2 linked regions of the Metabacillus sp. KUDC1714 genome follow. The protein of the gene in region 1 interacts with the protein of each later gene in a pairwise test. Links are inferred from orthologs where the notes say so. Each region holds a gene or a part of one and is shown on either strand. Other genes may lie near its edges. The genes, in order: ftsA and ezrA.

Region 1 (10,091 bases):
AAGCCTTACTTGGATAACGTGAAAGCAATGGTTCTCTTTGGGGAAACTGCACCTAAGTTAGAAAGAATAGCAAATGAAAGTGGAATAGAAGTCATCAAACGTGTCGATAATGTGGAACAAGCAGTATCTGCGGCATTTCAAATTTCCGAAGAAGAAGATGTCATACTTTTATCTCCAGCATGTGCAAGCTGGGACCAGTACAAAACTTTTGAGGAAAGAGGAGACATTTTTATTCATGCCGTGCATAAGCTTAAGTAAGGGCTTGTACAATTTTTTTTAGACAATGAAAATGGCGCTTGCACTTTTCTTAATAGCCCTTAAATAAAAGGTACAGGGGTGTTCGGCGTTGACAGCAAAAAGGTCTACACCAGACTTTATATTAGTTATCCTTACGTTGCTTCTTTTAACAATCGGTCTCATTATGGTGTACAGTGCCAGTGCGGTGTGGGCGACGTATAAATTCGATGATTCTTTCTTTTTTGCTAAGCGTCAGCTTTTATTTGCCGGGGTTGGTGTCATCGCAATGTTCTTCTTAATGAATGTTGATTATTGGACATGGAGATCGTGGGCGAAAATGTTAATCATTATTTGCTTTTTTCTCTTAATTGCCGTTTTGATCCCAGGAATTGGCATGGAGCGAAATGGATCAAGAAGTTGGATAGGGGTCGGTGCATTTTCTATCCAACCTTCAGAGTTTATGAAACTGGCGATGATCGCTTTTTTAGCGAAATTTTTGTCGGAAAACCAAAAGAAAATCACTTCATTTAAAAAAGGGCTAGTGCCTTCCTTAGGACTTGTTTTTACTGCGTTTGGTATCATTATGTTGCAACCAGATTTAGGTACAGGAACAGTTATGGTCGGAACCTGTATTGTTATGATTTTCGTATCAGGGGCAAGAGTCATTCATTTTGTCTGGCTCGGACTATTAGGTGTAGCAGGATTTGTTGCACTTGTATTATCTGCTCCATATCGGATTAAACGGATTACATCATTTTTAGATCCTTGGGAAGATCCACTTGGTAGTGGTTTTCAAATCATCCAGTCTTTGTATGCAATAGGACCTGGTGGATTATTTGGTTTAGGTCTAGGGCAAAGTAGACAGAAGTTTTTCTACCTGCCAGAACCACAAACTGATTTTATCTTTGCAATATTAGCTGAAGAACTAGGGTTTATTGGAGGATCTCTCGTACTTTTACTTTTTGGCTTGCTCCTTTGGCGAGGAGTGAGAATTGCGCTCGGTGCTCCTGACTTATATGGAAGCTTTTTAGCAATCGGAATTATCACAATGGTCGCAATCCAAGTTATGATCAATGTGGGGGTTGTAACAGGGCTAATGCCAGTAACGGGGATTACGTTGCCATTCCTAAGCTATGGAGGATCATCGCTTACCTTAATGTTAATGGCGATTGGTGTTTTATTAAATGTAAGTAGGTACTCTAAATTTTAATTTCAGAAACAATCACCAAGGGTTTATCATTTATCTAAGGAACCTTCATGTATGGATTCACTTAATAATGACATAATGAGGCTGACGATAGCGAAGAGACAGACTTTAGGCTAATATCTATGCCTTTAGTTAGTATCTTCATAGTCAGCCTTAATCACGTTTCCATGTGAAAAGCATTGGCGTCAAACGATATACATACTAAAAAAATTCCATTAAAATGGGGGAGCTATCATGAAAGTAGTTGTTAGTGGTGGAGGAACAGGCGGGCATATTTATCCTGCGCTTGCATTAATAAATGAAATAAAGAAACATAATTCTAATGTTGAATTTTTATATATAGGGACTGAAAATGGGTTAGAAAAAGGCATTGTTGAGCGGTCAGAAATTGACTTTAAAGCAATTGAAATTACGGGCTTTAAACGGAGGCTTTCATTTGAAAATGTAAAAACAGTAACGCGGTTTTTAAAGGGCGTCTCAGTTAGTAAAAAATACTTAAAAGATTTTAAGCCAGATGTTGTCATTGGGACTGGAGGTTATGTATGTGGTCCTGTTGTATATGCAGCATCTAAACTGAACATCCCGACGGTTATTCACGAACAAAATAGCCTACCAGGTGTAACAAATAAATTTTTAGCACGTTATGTCAATAAAATTGCAATCTGTTTTGAAGATGCAAAAAAGTATTTTCCAGAGCATAAAGTAGTATTAACAGGTAATCCAAGAGCTTCAGAAGTTTTAGGTCAAGACCCAGAAAAAGGGAGACGATCGTTAGGTCTAAAAGACAATCTTAAAACAGTGTTAATTTTTGGAGGAAGCCGTGGGGCAAAAGCAATTAATGAAGCTGTTTTACAAATGATACCGGCACTTGCAAAAAAGCCGTACCAGGTCGTTTATGTCACTGGGGAGGTCCATTATGATAAAGTAATGGAGGAAATGAGGTCATTAAAGGATTCATCAAATGTCATCATTAAACCGTTTATCCACAACATGCCAGAGGTTTTATCAGCTGTTGATTTAATTGTCTCTAGAGCGGGCGCGACCTCATTAGCAGAAATAACAGCATTAGGATTACCGAGTATATTAATTCCTAGTCCGTATGTAACAGCTAACCATCAAGAAAAAAATGCTAGCTCATTAAGTGATCATGAAGCTGCAATTATGCTTCGCGAACAAGAACTAAATGGAAACTTATTACTATCGAAAATTGAAGGAATTTTACTAAACGATATGAAATTAACTGAAATGAAAAGAGCATCAAAAGAATTGGGAATTCCAGATGCTGCTTTGCGAGTTTATCAAGTAATGAAGGAAATTTCAATGAAATAAACGCATTTAGGAGGTTGTTATGTCTACTTTATATCAAGATTTAATTGAAGCGAATATCGGAAAGGTCCTTGAGAATGAACCTTTAGCAAAGCATACAACGATGAAAATTGGTGGCCCTGCAGAGATTTTTATAGAACCGAGCAACAGTGAACACCTAACTAAAGCTTTCCGCATTATAAAAAAACATAATGTAAAGTGGAGAGCTATTGGCAGGGGATCAAATCTTCTTGTTGCAGACCAGGGAATTGAGGGTGTTGTAATTAAGCTTGGTTTAGGAATGGATGATTTTGAATTAAATGGAGATACCCTTACTGTTGGCGGTGGATATTCTATCATAAAACTTGCAACAATTATTAGTAAAAAAGGTTTATCAGGTTTAGAATTTTCCAGTGGAATACCAGGATCAATTGGTGGTGCCGTGTACATGAATGCTGGGGCACACGGAGCCGATATGTCAAAAATTCTTGTTAAAGCACATATTTTGTTTGAAGATGGTACGTTGGAATGGTTAACAAATGAAGAGATGAAGTTTTCCTACAGAACTTCTATTCTCCAAGAGGAAAGACCTGGAATATGCATCGGTGCGGTTTTAAAATTGCAAAAAGGGGAAAAAGAAAATATTGTCGCTGTTATGCAAAAAAATAAAGATTACAGGAGAGATACTCAGCCTTGGAATTATCCATGTGCAGGAAGTATTTTTCGAAATCCCCTACCGAATTATGCAGGTCAACTAGTGGAGGACGCTGGATTGAAAGGTTATCAAATCGGTGGTGCAAAAATCTCAGAAATGCACGGAAACTTTATCGTAAATGCAGGTGGAGCAACAGCACAAGATGTGTTAGATCTTATTGATTTTGTCAAAAAAACCATCTATGAAAAATATGAGGTATCGATGGAAACAGAAGTTGAAATAATAGGTCTTAAATAGGCACAAACCTCCCAATAATTTCATTTCCTGTGTTATAATAACCATTAAGATCCATTGGTCAATGAGTTACGTTAAAATGATATATTTTGTCGTTAAAAATGACTTTTTTATAGATAAAACAAACGGCATATAAAATGCCGTTTGTTTTATCGTTTAACATATATAGCGACTTTTCGTATGTTTTCGAAAAAAAATAACCAATTGTTAAGTTGTTTTTTTCCGTAATCAAAACGAGTGCTATGAAAGACAATGTCAAAAAATTGAATCAAAGATTGCCTAGAGTGTCTGCTAGGATGGGGTGAAAATGATTGGAAAAAAAAGTTGTTTCGTTAGAGGACCGCATACCAAAGTTACAGCAGCAGCGAAAACAGAAGACAAACCGTAGACTAATTTCATTTTTATCCGTGTTTTTTCTCTTGATTTTGCTTGTAATCTACTTTCAATCTCCCTTAAGTAAGGTTGCGAGTATATCTGTTAAAGGAAATAAAACGGTTGATTCGGAAAAGATCATTGAATTGAGTGGAATAACCACCTCATCTGGTTTTTGGAGTATCAATACAGATCAAGTAACAAATGCTGTCGAGAGTCTTTTACAAATAAAAGATGTAAAGGTAGAGAAGAAATTACCTAACGATATTGTTTTAGTTATTGAAGAGCATGACAGTATTGCTTATCTTGAAAAGGAAGGTTCCTATTTACCTATTCTTGAAAATGGACAAGTATTAAAGGATAAAAAGGAGACAGCTCCTGCAGATGCTCCTGTTTTAATTGATTGGAAACGTGATGAAGATATACAGGTTATGATAAGTGAATTAAAAAAACTATCACCAGGCGTTTTTAATTCAATCTCTGAGATCCATCATACTCCTGGGAAAACCGATCCTTGGTTAGTTCGACTTTATATGAATGATGGTTATGAAGTGATTGCTTCAGTTCGTACTTTTTCAAAGAAAATGGACGCATACCCTTCTATTGTTAGTCAACTTGATGAAAACAGCATAGGAGTTATTCATTTGGAAGTAGGCTCTTACTTTGAATCCTATAAACCGCTACAGACAGAGGAGGAAGCTGAAAGTGAAAATGAAACTGAGGGGTAGTTATGTTATTTTATCCCTTGTCCTTCTCGTTTTAGGGTTTTTAATTTCTTACTCATATCAGCTTACAAAAGAAAGAAATCAAAATCGAACAATATCTGCTGAACAATGGGATAAAGAGTATGAAACAAGATCTTTACTTATTAACAATGAAGAAATAAATCGAGATTTACAAAAGGAATTATATGCAAAACAAGAGGAAGTTAAGCAAATTGAAGAATCATTAAAGGATCAAAAGCAGGTTTATTATAATCTTGTAGAAGATGTAGAAAAATATCGTATGTATGTGGGCGATTTACCAGTGGTTGGAAAAGGAGTGCAAGTGACGTTAGAGGATGCATCTTATATACCTGAAGGCGATAATGTTAATAATTATATCGTGCATGAGAGTCATATATTTAATGTTATTAACGAACTTTATATTTCAGGTGCAGATGCTATCTCCATTAACGGCCAAAGATTATCAAGTGATTCCTATATATATTGTAATGGACCTGTTGTAACTGTTGATGGAAATCAATTTCCCGCTCCTTTTGTTATTTCTGCAATAGGTGATCCTAATGTCTTACTCTCAGCGTTGAATATTGCTGGTGGTATTATCGATCAATTAGCTTATGATCATATTGTGGTAACAGTTGAAAAAAATGAGGAAATTAAAATGGATCCTTTATTACAAGAGCAAAAGACCCAGTCATAGGAGTATCTACATACTGTTTTAAAGAGAGAAAGAATACATGTAAAGACAGATAGGTGGATGATTTGAAGCAAACGAATTGGAAAAAGGGTATGAGTTTTTCTTTTTTAACGATGATATTTGGATTAATGCTTGCGATTCAATTTCAAACAATTAAAGAACCTATTGTACGAGATACACGTGATATGTGGCAGCTTAGGGAAGACTTAAAAAAGGAACAACAATTGCAAGTTGAACTGCTTTCTGAAATAAGAAAATATAATGAAATTATCGAAACATATGAAGCAGAAGAAAATCAAAATCCAGAAGTAGCTTTAAAAGAAACATTAAATGTATTAAAAGAAGAGGCAGGTCTAACTGAAGTTACCGGACCTGGTATTATCATTACAATTAACAGATTGTTTTCTGAAGAATTGATTGGTGAACCGTTACCAAATATCTCACCTGAACTGTTAAAACGCTTAATAAATGAATTAAATTCTTATGATGCCGAAGAAATTTCGATTCAAGGAAGGCGAGTAATTAATTCTACAGTGATAAGAGATATTAATGGACAAACGAAAATGGACAACTATAGCTTACATACATATCCAATTGAGATTAAAGTAATCTCAGAAAATGCTGATAAGCTCTATAATCGGATGAACGCTTCGACAACTGACGAAGATTTTGCGATTGATAACTTGAGTCTATCCGTTTCTAACCCAATTGATAGCATGACAATACCTGCATATGAAGATACAATTCGTGTTAAAAATATGAAGCCATTAGAAATCGAAGAAGGGGGAAAATAAAATGTGGCTTCCTATATTAGGTCTTATTCTTGGTGTCTTTTTAGGATTGATATCAGAGATGCGTATTCCCCCAGAGTACTCAAATTATTTATCAATAGCTATATTAGCTGCACTTGATACATTGTTAGGTGGAATCCGAGCACATCTTCAAGATATTTACGATGAAACGGTGTTCGTTTCAGGTTTTTTCTTTAACATTATTTTAGCTGCAAGTTTAGCTTTTCTCGGTGTTCATCTTGGTGTAGACTTATACTTAGTAGCTGTCTTTGCATTTGGTGTAAGACTTTTCCAAAATATTGCGGTTATTAGAAGAATTTTGATATCAAAATGGTCTATTTCTAGAGGAAAGTTGAAAAAAAATTGAATATTTAAAAGGGAATATCAAGTATTTGACGAATAAACACTATTAAGGCAAAATCAAGAAAATATTCAAAAAATAATTTTGTTACAAACATGTAAAACTAGATTCATTGTCATGTTGTTCTTCAACGAATAGAATAGAAAGTATTGATAGATAAGGAGGTGCCTTAGAATGAACAACAATGAATTATTTGTAAGTCTTGACATCGGTACATCCAGTGTTAAAGTAATTATTGGTGAAATGACGAATGATGCTTTAAACATTATAGGTGTAGGTAATGTAAAATCAGAAGGTTTAAGAAAAGGATCTATAGTTGATATAGATGAAACCGTTCATTCTATAAAAAAAGCGGTAGAGCAAGCTGAAAGAATGGTAGGAATCTCCTTAAAGAGAGTAGTTGTAGGAGTAACAGGGAATCATGTGCATTTGCAAGATTGCCATGGAGTCGTAGCGGTCTCAAGCGAAAATCGCGAAATATCTAATGAAGATGTAAGAAGAGTAATCGAGGCAGCTCAAGTAATTTCCATTCCTCCAGAACGAGAAATAATTGATGTAATCCCAAGACAATTTATTGTTGATGGATTAGATGAAATCAATGATCCTAGAGGAATGCTAGGTGTTCGTTTGGAAATGGAAGGCACAATTATTACAGGTTCTAAAACGATATTACATAATTTGTTACGATGTGTAGAACGCGCTGGCTTAGAAATTACTGATATTTGTTTACAACCACTAGCTGCTGGTTCTGTAGCGTTGTCTAAGGATGAGAAAAATCTTGGAGTAGCTCTTATTGACATCGGTGGTGGATCTACAACCATTTCTGTGTTTGAGCAAAATCACCTTTTTGCAACGATTGTTCTTCCAATTGGTGGAGAACATATTACAAAGGACTTATCAATCGGTCTTCGTACAACAACAGATGAAGCCGAACGAATTAAAGTTAAATATGGACACGCTTTTTACGATCATGCATCTGAAGATGAAGTGTTTGAAGCTACTATTATTGGATCAGATCAAAAGCGAGACTTTAATCAATTAGAAATAGCTGATATTATTGAAGCAAGACTTGAAGAGATATATGAGTTAATTCTATATGAATTAAAAAGACTAGGTGTAAGTGAGTTACCAGGTGGGTTTGTATTAACTGGTGGAACAGTTAGAATGTCTGGAGTCCTTGAATTAGGACAAGCTGTCCTTCAAAACAGTGTAAGAATAGCTAGTCCGGATTATATTGGAGTGAGAGAACCTCAATATATGACTGGTGTAGGCTTAATACAATTTGCACATAAAAATGCTAAAATTCAAGGGAGAAAGATTGGTTCTAACGTTTCAGTGAATGCTGTTGAAGTAGCAGCTGCAAAGGAACCATCACATCAACAACGTACAACACAAAAGCAACAGCCAGAAGATAAAAAAGTAAACAAAGTAAAGAAGTTCTTTGGCTACTTCTTTGAATAGTTCACATCAATTAGTTATTTGATGGATTAGGAGGATTTCGCATGTTGGAGTTTGATACAAATATTGACGGCTTAGCTACCATCAAGGTAATCGGTGTAGGTGGCGGTGGTAATAACGCTGTTAATCGAATGATAGAGCATGGTGTTCAAGGTGTTGAGTTTATTGCTGTCAACACTGATGCACAAGCTTTAAATTTATCTAAAGCAGAAATTAAAATGCAAATCGGTTCAAAGCTTACTCGTGGATTAGGAGCAGGTGCAAATCCAGAGGTTGGTAAAAAAGCTGCTGAAGAAAGTAGAGAGCAGGTTGAAGAAGCATTACGAGGCGCGGATATGGTATTCGTTACTGCTGGAATGGGCGGAGGAACAGGAACTGGTGCTGCACCTGTAATCGCTCAAATTGCAAAGGATTTAGGTGCGCTAACAGTTGGTGTTGTTACAAGACCATTTACATTTGAAGGTCGTAAACGTGCGATGCAAGCTGCGGGTGGAATTTCATCAATGAAGGAATCTGTTGATACACTTATTGTAATCCCTAATGACCGATTACTTGAGATCGTTGACAAAAATACACCAATGCTCGAAGCTTTCAGAGAAGCAGATAACGTATTACGTCAAGGTGTTCAAGGTATTTCAGACTTAATCGCAAAACCAGGACTTATTAATCTTGATTTCGCAGATGTCAAAACAATTATGTCTAATAGAGGTTCTGCACTAATGGGGATTGGTGTAGCTACTGGAGAAAGTCGTGCTACTGAGGCTGCTAAAAAGGCTATTTCAAGTCCATTACTTGAGACATCAATTGATGGTGCTCAAGGTGTTCTTATGAATATTACTGGTGGCAATAATTTAAGCTTATACGAGGTTCAAGAAGCAGCAGATATTGTTGCATCTGCTTCAGACCAGGAAGTTAATATGATCTTTGGATCTGTTATTAATGAAAACCTAAAGGATGAAATTATTGTAACCGTGATTGCAACTGGATTTGCAGAACAAGATGTTAACCCTTTAAAACAACAAACGCGTCAATTTGGTGGAGGGAGTAACACAGGTACAAACCCAGCGCCAAAACGTGAGATAAAGCGTGAAGAACCACTTCATGAAACAACATCTCGTAATAATGTTCAACAATCGGATGAAGCTTTAGATATTCCTACATTTTTAAGAAATCGTAACAAACGACGATAATCGATTATGAATAAAAAAAGAGTGCTAATTCAATGATGAATTGCACTCTTTTTTTATGTGATTTGCTAAGTTATCGAAAATGGCTGAATAATATAGTTTCCTTATTCTAAATTTAACTTTTTCTACTTTTGTCTCTGTTTATTCCTTACAAACGACTCGACAAAAATTCTAATAATCTATCAAAAATACTTACACTTTCTCGGCAGTAAGTGACAGACTTCATGGCTGTGACGATTTATACTAAATTCTAACAGGTCCTCTTATATGACCGAATCTAATTGGGCTTTTTGAAAGGATTAAAAGAATTGGTTTAATACTTAGTTTGGGTGTCTAATTATAGCGTCTCTCCCCTCGAGGTCATAAGCGTTATAATGTACGAGGCTAATCAAGAGAGCTTACGCTTTTATAACAGGGAAAGGAGTAACAGATGTCTATCTATTTAGACGTTATTTGGCTCTTAAACTTTTCCTTTGATTTGTTTCTGCTTTTATTAACAGCCATTGCATTGAAAAGGAAAATATTCAAACTACGAATACTTCTATCAGCTCTTTTAGGTTCAAGCATTGTCCTTATGATGTTTTCACCATTAGCTTTTATAGCTACACATCCAATAGGGAAAATGATCATTTCAATGATGATGGTTTTACTAGCATTTGGTTTTAAACGATTTCGTTACTTTTTTCAAAGCTTGCTAACCTTTTATTTTGTCACTTTTATGGTAGGTGGCGGCATGATAGGTGCACATTATTTTTTGCAGGCAGAAATGAGTTACTTGGATGGGGTTTTAATGACAAATTCAACT
Region 2 (16,527 bases), 3.7 Mb from region 1 along the record:
TAGACGAGACCTCAGCTAGCTTCCCGGCTATATTAGGAACTTTGATTTCGATATGTGAGCCGGGCTGATCAGCACCTGTAAGCTTTACAAATGTATTTAACATATCTGTTTCAGTAAGGATACCCACTAATTTACTATCTTGTAATATTGGTAAACAACCAATATTGTTTTCGATCAAAACAGCTGCTAATTCTTCTACAAAATCAAGCGGATGACCTGTAATTAGATTAGTAGACATAATGCTATTAATTGGCTTATTTAAAAAGTCCTCTTTTAGTTCGAGCTGAAAAATCGATGGACTAGCATCTTTTACATCTCGTTCTGTCACGATTCCAACCAAATTGTGATCCTCATTTACGATTGGAATATGGCGGATTTTATTCTGTTTCATTGTCTTTAACGCTAGACTTATCGTATCATCAGAACTGAGAGTTATCACGTTTTTGTGCATTATTTGTTTAACGATCATCAAGTTGAGCCCCCTAAACATAAAATTATTAAATTCTAATTTATTATCCATCAATCCTTAATACATAAATCGATTTTGAAAGCGTAGACGATCAAATTGTTGAATGGATTCTGGCTCAATTCTTTTTCCGATCCTTGCCATCAGACAGTTAGCTGGATGTGAACTAATCTCAGGCTCGTCAGTAGCGTACCACTCTAAGCCACCAGCGTTCATCATTTTTTCCATTACTTTTCGATACTCCCACACGTTTAACCCAGATCCTTTTAGATCCCAATGCCAATAATATTCAGTAGTAATAATAATATAGTCTTCCATTGCATCATCCATCATCGAAACTCGTAATAAATTTTTCCCTACTGAATAACCACGGAATTCAGGGGCTACTTCAATGGCACCTAATTCTATTAACTCTTTCATATTTCCTTCAGACCATCTCTCTAGTGGATCTGGATAAAGATAAGTAACATATCCAACGATCATATCGTGCACTCTTGCTATAATGATTCTTCCTTCTGGTAACCCGGCTATTTCAACTAAAGCCTTATGTTGTTGTTTAGGCTGTCTAAATGCCACTAAACCATCATGGAAATTATAGCTAGCTAGCTTATCTTGAGGAATAGGCCCCTCAATTAAAATGCTTTCATTTGGTGTTTTAATTTCTTTTGCATTGTATGTCTTAGGGTGTTTCATTAGGTCACCGCCTTTATAAAGTGTGTAAAGGGAGTAGGGCACTAGAAAAAAGCAACTGTTTAACCTTCACAGTCTACTTAGTTAAGTGGAAATAAAAGATTCGTGCCCTGATATGCTTATGTTATCTACTTAAATAAACCTCCATTGAAATGATCTTGATATTACCAGATAAGGTTATCACGATATCTATTATACAAGATTATTTACAAATCGAAGCGTTTACATTATGATTAAATTATATTAATTTCAAAAATTGTGAAAAATGTAGTATTGTAATATAATAGATTTGTAAAATCTTACATAAGGGGGAGTTTAGGATGAAATTGGAAGCGTTGCCATCGACAAAGGGGAATTTTAATTTACAGGATTATGATACTGCTTATCATTCATTCGATTGGTCAGAGGTTGAAAAGAATTTTACATGGTCAGAAACTGGGCGTGTTAATGCAGCCTATGAGGCAATTGATAAGCATGCTGAAACATTTCGTAAAAATAAAATTGCCTTACATTATCGCGACCCTGAACGTGAAGAAAAATATACGTTTAAAGAAATGAAGGAGCTCTCAAATAAAGCTGCAAATGTGTTAAAGCGTTCAGCTGATGTTGAAAAAGGAGACCGTCTTTTCGTTTTTATGCCGAGAACCCCTGAATTATATTTTGTGATTTTAGGAGCAGTGAAACTGGGAGCTATTGTCGGTCCGTTGTTTGAAGCATTTATGGAAGGTGCTGTAAAGGATCGCTTAGAGGATAGCGATGCAAAGGTCATCGTTACAACTCCCGAGTTGCTTGATAGAATACCAGTAAGTGATTTACCATCATTAAAACATGTTGTCGTAGTAGGTAATTCTGTTGATTCCAAGCAGCACATCGACTTTTTATCAGAAATGCAAACAGCAAGCAAGGATATTGACATTGAATGGGTTGAAAAGACAGATGGATTACTTCTACACTATACATCTGGATCAACTGGTAAACCAAAAGGTGTCCTTCATGTTCATCAGGCGATGGTTCAGCACTATCAAACTGCACAATGGGTATTAGATTTGAAAGAAGAAGATGTATATTGGTGTACGGCTGACCCAGGCTGGGTAACTGGAACAGTATATGGTATTTTTGGACCGTGGTTGTCAGGTGCAACAAATGTAATCGTTGGTGGTCGCTTTAGTCCAGATACTTGGTATCAAACGATTGAGGACTACGGTGTGACGGTTTGGTATAGTGCACCAACTGCATTTAGAATGCTAATGGGTGCTGGTGATGAGCTAGTAAAACAATTTGATACAAGCTCACTAAGGCATGTTCTAAGTGTTGGAGAACCGCTAAACCCTGAAGTCGTACGTTGGGGTGTGAAGGTATTTAATAAACGGATCCATGATACATGGTGGATGACAGAGACGGGTGCACAGCTTATTTGTAACTATCCATGTATGGAAATTAAGCCTGGATCAATGGGAAAACCAATTCCAGGTGTTGAAGCTGCGATTGTAGATGATCAAGGAAATGAACTACCACCTTATCGAATGGGGAATTTGGCGATAAAGAAAGGTTGGCCATCCATGATGCATACCATTTGGAACAATCAAGAAAAATATGAATCTTATTTTATGCCAGGTGATTGGTATGTATCAGGTGATTCAGCCTATATGGATGAAGAAGGGTATTTTTGGTTCCAAGGTAGAATTGATGATGTTATCATGACTTCTGGTGAACGTGTTGGTCCTTTTGAAGTCGAAAGTAAGCTTATCGAGCATCCAGCGATTGCAGAAGCAGGTGTTATCGGGAAGCCTGACCCAGTAAGAGGGGAAATTATTAAGGCGTTTGTAGCGCTTCGTGAAGGGTATGAAGCTTCTGATGAGTTAAAAGAAGAAATTCGTACTTTTGTTAAGAAAGGTTTAGCTGCACATGCTGCACCACGTGAAATAGAATTCCGTGATAAGCTACCGAAAACACGAAGTGGTAAAATTATGCGCCGTGTATTAAAGGCTTGGGAACTTGATTTACCAACAGGTGATCTTTCGACGATGGAAGATTGATTGTTGTAAATATATCAAGGTTATATAGTTAACATATAAAAAGTCAGAGATTAGCATTGGATATTTCCAATAAACAATCTCTGACTTTTTGTGTTATTAACTGAATTGGTTCTTAAAATAGGGAATCAGTAATGATCTGATTCCCTGGGATTTTCATTTAATCAATATTTATACTTTATATTGATTCAGCAGTTTTATCGGCTGCTGGTGGTGTGTTTGGTTTATCGTTATTTGGTGGTTTAGTTTGTGAGTTATCTTTATTATCTTTATTATCTTTATTACTTTTTTCGTTCTCAGTAGCTACAGGCTCTGGCTTTTTATCTGCATATTCTCCGACTTTTATTATATTCGATGGAGATGATTCTCGACCTGCAACATCAACTGCGACAATGTAATACGCAGCAGGTGATGAACCAACAGTTACAGATAATGTGCTTGATGCATGAATACTTGCAACTTTTTTATAACTAGTAGAATAGTTAGCTGCTGCATATACTCGATATCCAACAACATCATTATCTGGATTGGAACCCCAACTTAATTTCGATCCACTAATAGAGGCACCGCTAACTTGACTAGGGTTTGATCCATTATCCCCAATTGATTTACCTTCTGTCACAACAAGATTTCCCCATTTAGCTGTATTAGGTAATAAACGTTTTAGATCCTGAACACTATTTATTCCATGTTTCTTAAGAATGTCCTTTTTTAACATAACACCCTGTTGAACAAATTCAGCAGGTGCTGATGATGGGACTTGATAGGCTTGATCTTTTACAACCACGTATTTTCCTTTAGTTAAACTATCATCAACTTTTGTCGGAACATATTTTACATTAAATAGATCTGATGCAACTAAACCAGCACTACTACATAGATCTGATGCAAGTTCACCGGTTAATGCACAATATGAACGGCTTACGATACCACCTGGCTTTTGGAAACGAGTTTTTGGTGCTAATAACTCAGGATTTACATCATGAGCTACATTCATTAATTTAGCCCATAAAAGAATATTACGTTTACTATAAGATAAACCTTTATAGTTTTGTTCAATAGGTTTTGGTGTATCATATCCAATCCATGTTCCAAATGTCACACTAGGGTTTGACGCAACAAACCAAGCATCCTTATAGTCTTGCCCTGTTCCAGTTTTACCAGCCCAGTCTGCACTAAATGACAGATAACCTTTCAATGATGCAGCTGTTCCGCTACTAATAACGTCACGCATCATATCGATTGTTAAATAAGCAGTTTGAGCAGAGAATACATTAGTTTCTGCTTTTTCATGCTGAAAGACGATTTCCCCATTACTTGTTTCAATTTTTTCTATCATGTAAGCATCAATAAATTTACCATTATTCGCAAAAGTTGCAAATGCATTTACATTTTCCTCAACTGTTACGCCTTTCTCCATTGCACCTAAACTTAATGACACATTAGTATAATCTGCTTCCTGGAGACTTGTAAAACCCATTTTTTCTAAATAAGATACCGGATTTTGGTTTAATATACTCATGTATGTTTTTATAGCAGGAATGTTATAAGAATGCTTTAAAGCTGTTCTAGCACTCGTTAATCCATGATAGCCCCCACCATAGTTTTTTGGCTTCCATTTTCCTAATGAAAAAGGGACGTCTGCGATGACAGAACCAGGTTGTGATTTTCCTATTTCCATTGCTGGAGCGTAGACAAGCAATGGTTTCATAGTAGAACCATTTGGACGCTCGGCTTGTGTTGCATGGTTTAAGTTTTCACGATCAAAGTCTCGTCCTCCAACAAAACTAATCATTTTTCCTGTACTATTTTCGATTAAGACTCCACCGACTTCAACCGGCTCTTGAACAGTTTTTAATTCTCCTGTATCGGGGTCTTTTACCTCTTGTGGTTTATCACTACCATAATATTCATACTGAGCGGCGACATCTTGCATTTTGTCGTAGATTTCTTTATTAATTGTGGTATGAATACGATAGCCATTATGCCTGATCTCATCATCTGCTAAAGAATAGTACTGGTTATAAAGATCACTATCTTTGTTCAATTCTTCTTCTGTATATCCATCTTTTTTCGCAAGTTGAACCATAATTATTTTATTTACACGATCCTCAACTTCATAAGTTAAATAAGGATACTCGTCGATAGGAGTTGGCTTTTTCGCTGTTAAGTTTGCTCGAATATCATATGCTAATGCATCTTGGTATTCTGCTTTTGTAATATATCCTCCAGAATACATTCGACTTAATACAGTTTTCATACGGTTAATCCCAGGATCAAGATTATCTTTTATAGCACCGCCATCATTAGAAAATGGTGTATAGCCGAAAGGACTTTGCGGCAAACCTGCAATAAAGGCAGATTGTGCGATGTTTAAGTTTTTTGCTTCAACACCAAAAATACCCTTAGCAGCGGCTTGAATACCGGCGATATTTCTTCCATTTGAATTACGTCCAAAATCCGTTACATTTAAATAGGCCTCGATAATTTCATCTTTTTCAAAGAACTTCTCTAAGCGTAGTGCTAAAAGAATTTCTTTTGCCTTCCGATCAAATGAAACTTCATTTGTTAATATTTGATTTTTAATTAATTGTTGTGTAAGAGTACTACCACCAGTTTGAACTGCAGCATTTGTGAACTCTTGAAACAAAGCACGCATGATTGCTTTCGGTACAACACCTTCATGCTCATAAAATAGCTCATCCTCAGTTGCAATGACTGCATTAATGACATGCTCTGATATATCTTCTAATTTTACTTCCTCACGATCAATGTCCGCGCTTAATTTTCCTAGATATACGTTATTTGCAAAGTATACCTCTGAAGATTCTTCATAATTATAAATATCATTTTTCATAACTTCAAATGAACGAATGGGTTCATCTTTTACTAATGAAGCGAAATATCCAGCACCAACACCTCCAGCAAAGCACATGCCAATGAGGCCAATGACTAGAAATAATAAAAGAAGATTTCCTATAACGTTATATGATATCCGAAAGCCTTTAACTACATCTTTGTTAAAAGGCGTGAAGCGCCTAAGTTTTTCATCCTTTTTTTCATTATGCAATCCCCCCGAATCAACTTATTATACCAAAAAAAACGCATATTTTGTAGGGTTTTGTCATAAAGGGAATGGGATAAGAGGTAGCCTTTACGGTCAAATCTTATTTTAAAAGTGTGATTATTCATCAAACAATTGACATTCACCTGAGTTTATGGTTAAAATTCATTTATCATAACTATATATGAAATCGCTGAGATTGGGTTCAGTAGTGGAGATCTCCCTTTTATAGAGAGCTGATGGGTGGTGGAAATCAGCATATAGATACTCCGTGAATTACGTCCATGAGCTTCTTTTTTGAAAAGGTCAACTGAGTAGAAAAAGACGGTTTAACCGTTAGATTACCGAGTGAGGATTATTTGTGTTTTAATCCTAAGTAGGGTGGTACCGCGAATATTTCGCCCCTTCAGTAATGAAGGGGCTTTTTGGTGTTCATTCACCTGAAAAAAACGACAAAGGAGAACGATTATGAGTGAATTATTAAACGATTTACAATTTAGAGGCTTAGTAAACCAAGTTACAGATGAGGCTGGACTAGCTAAAGTACTACAGGAAGATAAAATTAAGCTTTATTCTGGATTTGATCCTACTGCGGATAGTCTTCATATTGGTCATTTGCTTCCGGTGTTAACGCTTAAAAGATTCCAACTAAACGGACATCATCCAATAGCTCTTGTTGGAGGTGCTACTGGGCTGATTGGTGATCCAAGTGGGAAGAAGGCAGAGCGTACTTTAAATACTGCGGATATTGTACAGGATTGGTCTGATCGAATTAAAGGACAATTATCTAGGTTCCTTGACTTTGAAGCGGATGTTAATCCAGCAGTTATTGTGAATAACTATGATTGGATTGGTAGTCTAGATGTTATTTCTTTCCTACGTGATGTTGGGAAAAACTTTGGTATTAATTACATGCTTGCTAAGGATTCAGTTAAGACCCGTATCGAATCTGGTATTTCATTTACTGAGTTTAGTTACATGATCTTACAATCCTATGATTTCTTAAAATTATACGAACAAAATGAATGTAAACTACAAATTGGTGGTAGTGATCAGTGGGGAAATATTACAGCAGGGCTAGAGCTAATCCGTAAATCTGAAGAAAATTCTAAGGCGTATGGATTGACGATTCCTCTTGTTACAAAAGCAGATGGCACGAAGTTTGGAAAAACAGAAGGTGGAGCGATTTGGTTAGATCGTGAAAAAACATCTCCATATGAGTTTTACCAATTTTGGATCAACACAGATGATCGTGATGTAGTAAAATATCTGAAATACTTTACATTCTTATCTCAGACAGAAATTGAGCAATTTGAAGAAGAGATTAAAAATGCACCTGAAAAACGATTAGCTCAAAAATCGTTAGCTGAAGAAGTAACAAAACTCGTTCATGGTGAAGAAGCTTTACAACAAGCAATTAAGATTTCTGCGGCATTGTTTAGTGGGGATATTAAACAGTTAACAGGTAATGAAATTTTAGAAGGATTCAAAGATGTACCATCTACTAAAATGGAAGAGACTGAAATTGGCTTAGTTGACTTGCTTATTCAAGCTAAAATTGCCCCATCAAAACGTCAAGCACGAGAAGATATTACAAATGGTGCAATCTATATAAACGGAGATCGTATTCAAGATTTATCCAAAGTTATTTCAGATGAAGATAAAATTGATGGACAGTTTACTGTAATTCGTAGAGGGAAAAAGAAATATTTCTTAATTCGTTACGCATAATATTAGACTGCAAAAAAGTGGTTAACTTAAAAGAGTTAACCACTTTTTTTAAATATGGAAATAAAAAAATCCCGGTCCATAGACCAGGATTTTTCTTATTAACGAGAGTAGAACTCAACGATAAGAGCTTCGTTAATTTCAGCAGGTAATTCAGAACGTTCAGGTAAACGTGTGAATGTACCTTCTAATTTGTCTGCGTCGAAAGTTAGGTAATCAGGTACGAAGTTGCTTACTTCGATTGCTTCCTTAACGATATCAAGGTTGCGAGATTTTTCACGTAAAGTGATTGTTTGACCTGGTTTAAGTTGGTAAGATGGGATATCTACACGTCCGCCATCTACAAGGATATGACCATGGTTAACTAATTGACGAGCTTGACGACGTGTACGTGCTAAACCTAAACGGTATACTACGTTATCAAGACGAGCATCAAGAAGAATCATGAAGTTCTCACCATGTTTACCAGCCATTTTGCCAGCTTTATCAAATAGGTTACGGAATTGGCGTTCATTTACACCATACATATGACGAAGCTTTTGCTTCTCTTGTAATTGTAAACCATATTCAGAGATTTTTTTGCGTTGTCCTGGACCGTGTTGTCCTGGAGCATATGGACGCTTTTCTAATTCTTTACCTGAACCACTTAATGAAATACCTAGACGACGAGAGAGTTTCCAGCTTGAGCCTGTATAACGAGCCATGCTAACTCCTCCTTTATGTTTTTATTTTTGCATAAAATAAAAACCAGACTGATTGGACAATTATGCACATTTTGTTTTCATGTATCCTCGCTCCAGCAGCATAGAGTTACGCGATACACCTCCTTTGTTAAAAGGGGAACAAAATGAAATCAAAACTGCTACATCAATAGGCTGCATATTTTATACACAACGAACATTATATGATCTTATATGTATAATGTCAAGAAGCTTTATATTTTTTAGTCTAGAAAGTTTCTAAATACCAGCTAACACAAAAATCATATTAAAGTGTTAGAGGATATAACAATTTATCAGTTAATTCCCTAGTTTTGCTAGGATCCTAATTAGGGCAATTAAGCATTTCTTATATTAAATTATAAGGGGAAGGTTCAACTATTAATAAAAGGATATTTATAAAGGAGAAAGTAGATGAGCCAAAAACTTTAGCCTATTACATATATAGTAAGAAGTTTTATGATATAATTACTGAGAGATTTTTCTTATATTATATGGTGGTTTAAATCCGTCATATTCAGCTTGTAACTTGATTGTGTGGGTGAAATATATGGGTGATCAATTGGTTGTTCTGGCGATTAAGAGTACTTTTTTTGAATTTTTAAGTAACAATCACCAGCAACCTTCAATAAATGAAATTTTAAAAAAGCTTACAAGTGTTTTAAAAAGGGAACTGTGTATTAAAGATGCAATTTTCTATTCTTATAACAAGCAGTTAGATTACCTAACACCAGCTTTTAAAGACAGAGGTTATCCGGTTAAGGCAGTGCCAGACGACCTTCAATACGGAAAGCTTTATTTTTTTGAAGAACAAGCCTTCATCCCAATTATTCAAAATGATACTTTACATGGTTTAGTCGAGTTAATAGGATTAAATATAAGTAAATTTTCTAGTGCATCATTAGACGAAGTAGTCAAATCTTGTTCATCTTTCTTTGCACATAGTTTAAATTTAGTTCAAATCACACTAAATGAACAGAAATTCAAACAATTATATCGATTAACTGAAAAATTTCATTCTTTTATGAATAAAGATGATGTACTTTCCGAGCTAGTTACTACTTTACAATCTATGTTTTTTGAATATAATTTTTATTTGTTTTTATCACATGACCATGAAAACCATCTAGATTTACCAATAAAAGATTTAGGTTTTGATCATCAAGATGGTAATGAAATGGCTATGGAAGCCTTTGTCACAGGTAATGCTCAAAGGTCATTTGATAAAAAGAATAGGCAAATGATTGTATATATCCCACTAAAGGGGAAACAGGGTGTATATGGTGTGCTTCAGGTTGTTGCAAATCATGGATTGCAGCTTGAGGATGAAAATGTAAATTTTGTAGCAATGCTAGCAAACGCTGCAGGAACTGCCTTAGAAAATGCTCAATTGTATGAGCAATCGAAAAGGTTAATAAAGGACTTACAACTAATTAATGAAACATCACATCGTTTAAATAAGAACTTAAGATTAACAGATACAATGACGTATATGTCATTAAGAATATTAAATTCTTTTAAAGCAGATGAAGTTGGATTTTTCTATATTAATCAAAATGGTTCGATTCAAATCTTTCCTGGAAGTACGAATTTCTTTAATACAGAAGAAGTAATGATCTACATTCAGTATGTACGAGAGAAAATAGAAAAGGATTTAGAGGGCCTTTTTATTGGCGATATAACAACATATTTAAAAGATTTACCATATTCATCTGTTATGGCTGTTCCTATGGTTCAGAGTGAAAATCTTAAAGGCTGTGCATTAGTACTCCATAAAGATCCCTATCATTTTTCTTTTGATATGTTTAAGTTGCTTCAATCATTAATTCATCATTCAACATTAGCACTGACAAATTCATTGTTAAGAGAAGAGCTTGAAACATTGGTTAAAACCGATCATTTAACACAATTATTTTCTCGTAATTACTTTAATGATTTTATTGGTAGCTCGATGCAGAAAGATCGGCAAGGTACTTTTGTGCTAATTGATATCGATAATTTCAAAAAAGTTAATGACACGTATGGTCATCAAGTTGGTGATGAAGTACTTGTTCAAGTAGCAAACATTATTAAAAGTAATATACGTGAAAATGATGTTGGGGCTAGATGGGGTGGAGAAGAACTTGCCGTCTATCTTCCACAAGTAGAACTTGCATCAGGCATTTCAGTAGCGGAGAGAATTGTTAAGCGCGTTAGGGAAAATACTAACCCGATGATAACCATTTCCTGTGGAGTTTCTTATTGGAATGCTGAAATTGACAAAAACTTCCATCAACTATTTAGTAAAGCAGATAAGGCATTATATATCGCTAAAAATGAGGGTAAAAATCAAGTGATTGTACAGGTATAAAAAAGTGAGCTGAAATTCAGCTCACTTTTTTACTTTCAATTATATATATTTAACAAGAATTTCAACAAATTCTTCTAAAAAAGCCTCGTCCATCTTATCAAATCTGTTTTTGATAGGGCTATCGATGTCTAAGACTCCAATTAGAATATTGTCCTTAATGAGTGGAACAACAATTTCTGAATTAGAAGCCGCATCACAAGCTATGTGGCCAGGGAATTGATGAACATCTGCAACACGTTCAGTTCTTTTGTTAGCTGCAGCAGTGCCGCACACTCCTTTTCCTAGTGGAATTCGCACACATGCTGGTAAACCTTGGAAGGGGCCAAGTACAAGTTGTTCATCCTTTACTAGGTAAAAGCCTACCCAGTTAATATTTTCTAGAAATTGATTTAGAAATGCTGAAGCATTTGATAGATTTGCAATGCGATCATCTTCACCATCTAATAATGCTTTTAGCTGTTTAATAGCTAATGGAAATTGTTCTTTTTTACTACCTTTGTACATTTCGACAGAAAACATTGTTATAACCTACCTTCAGCTAAAAATTAACAAAGTCTAAAGAACTTTGTCGAGCGAATGATAAAGGAATCAACCTTAATTAATTGAATGTATAGATAAAAGGGAAAAGGGGGTGAATCGAATGACTAAACAACCTTTACGTGATACAAAACAAAAAATCCTAAATGCGGCAATATATTTGTTTAACTCAAAGGGTTTTACTGGTACTTCAGTGCGAGAAATTGCAAATCGAGCTAATGCGAATGTAGCTCATATTTCTTACTATTTTAAAGGGAAAGGTGGTTTACTTGAATACCTTGTATCTCATTATTATGAGGGGTATATACAAGTAATTGAAGAAAATTATTCCCAATTAAAATACGGAAATGCACACACAGTTTTAAGTAAAATCATTTTAGATATATTAAATTATCAACATGAAAATCGTCAACTTTCAAGATTAGTATACCGTGAAGTCACAGTGGATTCCGTACTAATTCGTGAAGTCATGACAACTTATTTAACCAAGGAGAAATACTATATCAAATCAGTCATCGATCAAGGGATTGAGGAAGGATATTATCGAAAAGTTTTTGTACCACATATGATTATCCAATTAAGAAGCCTTTTGCACACACCGTATTTGCAGCCACAATATATGAGCGAAGTACTCCATATCCAAACTCACGAAGTCTATTTTGTACATCAATATTATAAAGAGTTGAAAATTTGGCTGAACTCATTGTTGCTAGAGAATCAATCTCTAGAAGGAAAGCTAGTTGCTGTTCGTTAGTTGATCATAATGTGTGTAATTCTTCCCAATATCCCTTGCGCTGTGGGCATCTGAACCATAGATAAGAGGGATTTTTTGTTTGTGTGCCAATTTTGCAATCGATTCCTCAGGATATGTTTCACCACAATATTTTTTTCTTAATCCAGCTACATTATAATCAATTTCCAATTTTTGTTCTTTTATTGCTTGTATGACTTTCTTGACAGAAGTATCAGTAGAAAAGGTAACGGGATAAAGCTTTTGAAATTTATTAACTAACGTAATATGACCAATTCTCTTCGGTTTGAAATTACCCAAATCACTATGAATAGAATGTAATACCTCATTGTAATATGCTTGATGAAGGTTTTGTAATGACCCTGCTATATCTATCATTTTGCCAAATGTGTTTTCATCGTAATCCATACAGTAGTAGGAATGATCGATCTTCAAAAAATGCACTGAGAGAATACTATCGTCTAAAAATTTTCCATATTGATCTAAAAATACTTTTGTTTCATGCTCGAATTCCTTTATATAATCAACTTCTAATCCGATGTTAATTGTGATTTTGTGTCGGTACTTATCTTTTAGGATCTGAATGTCATTAATATAAGAATCCATGTCTTCTAATTTCATTGCACTATCTTCCTCAGGTGTTGGGTCTTTAAAACCTGGTGGAAGTGGGGCATGTTCTGTGAAAGTTAAACTGTCGAAACCTTCTTCTATTGCTTGGTTTATATATGTTTCTAGTTGATCGGTTGTCCCATGTGGACAATAAGGTGTATGAACATGTCCATCCTTCTTCATCATCATCTTCCTTTCGAAAAGCAATAAATTGTCGAGTCTCTATCTAATAAGCATAATGGCGCTTTTTAAGTGATAAACTTCTTCAAATACGAACCCTTTTAGAAAACGTTTATTACTAAGTATCGGTAAAGGACAAATATTGTAAAAAAAAATAAATTTCTGGTCAAAAATTGTCGTTTACATGGTATCATAAATACATTGAAATAACATTAAAAAAGTGTTGCTCGCTTAAGAGGAACCTTTTCCACAAAAGCTGTTATAAAAGTTCAGGTAAGAAGTCTCCTTATTTGAACGAAAGTATGATGATAAAAAGTAGATTAGATTAATACATAGATAATTTAATAAAACGCTTATCAGCATGATATTGTGAAACTTTCATCAGTGGGGAGTTTTTTTCCTGTCATGAGGATTTTGTGTAACAACGAGGGGGCTCATTATGGAAGTTATAGTTGGACTAATACTTCTTGTATGTATTCTATTTGGTGCTGGATACATGTTAAGAAGAAGAATTTATAAAGATGTTGATCGTTTAGAAGCTTGGAAAATTGAAATTATGAATCGGTCGATTATAGATGAATTGTCAAAAGTGAAGGAACTAAAAATGGTAGGTCAAGCGGAGAAACTGTTTGAGCAATGGAGAAATGAATGGGATGAAATTATTACAACCCAACTTCCAGAGGTTGAGGAACTTCTCTTTGATGCTGAAGATTTCTCTGATAAATATCGATTTAAGAAGTCGAAAAGTGTACTCGAGCATATTGAGAATGTATTAAAAACAGTTGATGAGAATATAGACAAAATCATTGATGAAATAAACGAACTAGTTTCTAGTGAAGAAAAAAACACAGTTGAAAGCGAAGAAATAAAACAACAATTTAAAAAAGTGAAAAAGACTTTATTAGCTCATAGCCATCAGTTTGGGAAAGCACATACCAAATTGGAGGAAAAAGTAGCTGAAATCTCAGAGGGGTTAAAAGAATTTGAGTCTGAAACAAATGTAGGTAATTATTTAACTGCTAGAGAAATTTTGGTGAAACAAAAGGGCGAGCTTGATATTCTTCAAGACAAAATAAACGAGATTCCTAAATTACTTACAGAATGTAATATTACTTTACCTAATCTTTTAAGTGAATTAGAAGAAGGCTATAAAGAAATGAAAGGTAATGGCTATTATTTAGAGCATATTCAAGTTGAGTTAGAAATTGAAAAAATAAACAAACAACTAGGAACATACCGAAAGCAAATTGAAGAAACTGAAATTGAGGATATTGGTGAAAGTCTCCAAGTTGTTCAAGAATCAATTGATACAATATATGATCTTTTAGAACATGAAGTAGAAGCGAGTCAATTTGTTAAACAAGCTAAAGAAACAATTAACACAAAACTTAATGAATTGACTGAACAGAAAACTGCTACCTTGGTAGAAACAGACATAGTAAAACAGAGTTACCAATTGTCTGAAACAGAGCTTGATAAACAAAGACTAATTGAAAAGCAACTCTCACAAATTGAGAAGAAATTCGCACATATTGAACAGAATTTACAAAATGACCATGTTGCCCATTCAATTATTAAAGAAGAGCTTGAAGATATAGAAAAACAAATTACTAAGCTGTTTGAAGAACATAATCAATATCAAGACATGCTCCAAATGTTACGAAAGGATGAACTCCAGGCTAGGGAAAAATTAAACCAGATAAAAAGAGTATTACTAAATACAAGTAGGGCTGTCCAACATAGCAATATACCTGGTTTACCTGCTGACTTTTTGGAGTTTATTGATAAAGCACAAAGAGATGTTTCAATGATAACAGCAAAATTAGATGAAATTCCATTAAATATGCTCGTTGTTAATCAATTATTAGAAGAAGGTGTTCAATCAGTTGAATCCTTAAAGAACGTCGCTGATGAATTGATTGAACAAGTATATTTAATAGAGCAGGTTATTCAATACGGTAATCGCTATCGCAGTCGAAATTCCCAGCTTGCAATAAAATTTAGAGAATCAGAGGAACTGTTCAGAGAATATGAATACAGCAGATCGTTAGAAACTGCAGCTGCCGCTCTTGAACAAGTTGAACCTGGATCATTAACAAAAATACAAGAAATTTTAAACGAAGAACAACGTAAACAACATAAATAAAACTTTTATACAGGGATGACTAACTGAAATTTGATGCAATTAGACAAAGGGCTATTTGTATGATAATTTCACAAGTCATACCTGTTTTTATTTTGGAATTATTGAAACCGTATATTTTTATTTCGCTTTTTGATATGGTATTATTACAGCCTAATTAATGAATGATTAATATTTTACATATAGACATAATTTTGCGTGATTGCAATCATTTTAAACTTAATATAGAAAGAGGAAACAGAATGTTGTATTTAGACAACAGTGCGACAACACAGCCTTATCCAGAGGTCATATCAACGTTTTCAAAAGTAACTGAAGTTTATTTTGCTAATCCATCCTCCGTACATAAATTAGGAAGTGAAGCTGAGTCACTTCTAAATCAATCTAGAAAACAGGTTGCAAATCTTTTAGGGGTGCATGAACAGGAGGTTATTTTTACTTCAGGAGGTACAGAAGGGAATAATCTTGCGATAAAAGGAGCAGCACTTGCTAATAAACATAAAGGAAGGCATATCATCACTTCGGTAGTCGAACATCCATCTGTTTTGGAGTCGTTTAAACAGCTTGAGCAAGTTCATGATTTTGATGTTACGTATTTACCAGTTGATGAGAATGGTATAGTCTCAATTGAACGCATGAAAAAAGAAATACGTGAAGATACTATCCTCGTATCGATTATGCATGTAAATAATGAAGTCGGCACCATTCAGCCGGTAACAGAAATTGGACAGCTTATTACGCAGTATCCTAAGGCTCTGTTTCATGTTGACAATGTTCAAGGTATCACGAAAGTGCCACTTGACTTAAAGAAAGCTAATATTCATCTTTGTACGATTTCAGGTCATAAATTCCATGGTTTAAATGGGACTGGTGCTTTGTTTGTGAGGACAGGAGTTGATCTTCTTCCTCTTTTTTCAGGTGGCTTGCAAGAACTTCAGTTGAGATCAGGTACAGAAAGTCTTGCAGGAAATGTGGCTTTTGCTAAGGCACTAAGAATGGCATCTGAAAGAGCTGAAGAGCAATCTTCGACCATGAAAAATACTTTCACTAAACTTAAAAGGGAATTAATGAACATAGATGGTGTTATTGTTAACACACCGCAAGAAAATACTGCACCACACATAATAAACTTCTCAGTACCATCTGTGAAAGCAGAAGTGCTGATACATTATTTAGGTGAGCGTAATATCTTTGTATCAACAACTTCAGCTTGTTCATCAAGAAGGAAAGCTATTAGCACCACACTTCTTGCTATGA

The links.
Region 2: the proteins of ftsA (region 1) and ezrA interact in binary tests that used the Bacillus subtilis proteins (3 or more experiments, as listed by UniProt). The link is inferred for Metabacillus sp. KUDC1714 from one-to-one orthologs.

What each region holds. Positions count from the first base shown.
Region 1 is NZ_CP055263.1:4,194,645-4,204,735, forward strand. What follows is about bases 6,134-8,958. They hold ftsA (cell division protein FtsA), read left to right. Parts: upstream 6,134-6,815; coding sequence 6,816-8,102; downstream 8,103-8,958. Other genes in these bases: HUW50_RS19305 (DUF881 domain-containing protein), read left to right, coding at 6,134-6,283; HUW50_RS19310 (small basic family protein), read left to right, coding at 6,285-6,647; ftsZ (cell division protein FtsZ), read left to right, coding at 8,144-8,958. In the rest of the region: murD (UDP-N-acetylmuramoyl-L-alanine--D-glutamate ligase), read left to right, coding at 1-258; spoVE (stage V sporulation protein E), read left to right, coding at 347-1,447; murG (undecaprenyldiphospho-muramoylpentapeptide beta-N-acetylglucosaminyltransferase), read left to right, coding at 1,679-2,773; murB (UDP-N-acetylmuramate dehydrogenase), read left to right, coding at 2,793-3,701; HUW50_RS19295 (cell division protein FtsQ/DivIB), read left to right, coding at 4,010-4,798; HUW50_RS19300 (DUF881 domain-containing protein), read left to right, coding at 4,788-5,492; more of HUW50_RS19305, read left to right, coding at 5,555-6,133; more of ftsZ, read left to right, coding at 8,959-9,289; sigma-E processing peptidase SpoIIGA, read left to right, coding at 9,717-10,091. UniProt on the Bacillus subtilis protein: Cell division protein that is required for the assembly of the Z ring. May serve as a membrane anchor for the Z ring. Binds and hydrolyzes ATP. Also involved in sporulation.
Region 2 is NZ_CP055263.1:480,796-497,322, reverse strand. The notes cover bases 12,973-15,919. They hold ezrA (septation ring formation regulator EzrA), read left to right. Parts: upstream 12,973-13,566; coding sequence 13,567-15,273; downstream 15,274-15,919. Other genes in these bases: HUW50_RS02380 (cysteine desulfurase family protein), read left to right, coding at 15,513-15,919; hisJ (histidinol-phosphatase HisJ), read right to left, coding at 12,973-13,133. In the rest of the region: HUW50_RS02435 (acetoin utilization AcuB family protein), read right to left, coding at 1-469; HUW50_RS02430 (GNAT family N-acetyltransferase), read right to left, coding at 527-1,159; acsA (acetate--CoA ligase), read left to right, coding at 1,477-3,192; HUW50_RS02420 (transglycosylase domain-containing protein), read right to left, coding at 3,368-6,259; tyrS (tyrosine--tRNA ligase), read left to right, coding at 6,722-7,984; rpsD (30S ribosomal protein S4), read right to left, coding at 8,083-8,685; HUW50_RS02405 (sensor domain-containing diguanylate cyclase), read left to right, coding at 9,251-11,050; HUW50_RS02400 (GAF domain-containing protein), read right to left, coding at 11,090-11,569; forespore capture DNA-binding protein RefZ, read left to right, coding at 11,691-12,341; more of hisJ, read right to left, coding at 12,324-12,972; more of HUW50_RS02380, read left to right, coding at 15,920-16,527. UniProt on the Bacillus subtilis protein: Negative regulator of FtsZ ring formation; modulates the frequency and position of FtsZ ring formation. Inhibits FtsZ ring formation at polar sites. Interacts either with FtsZ or with one of its binding partners to promote depolymerization.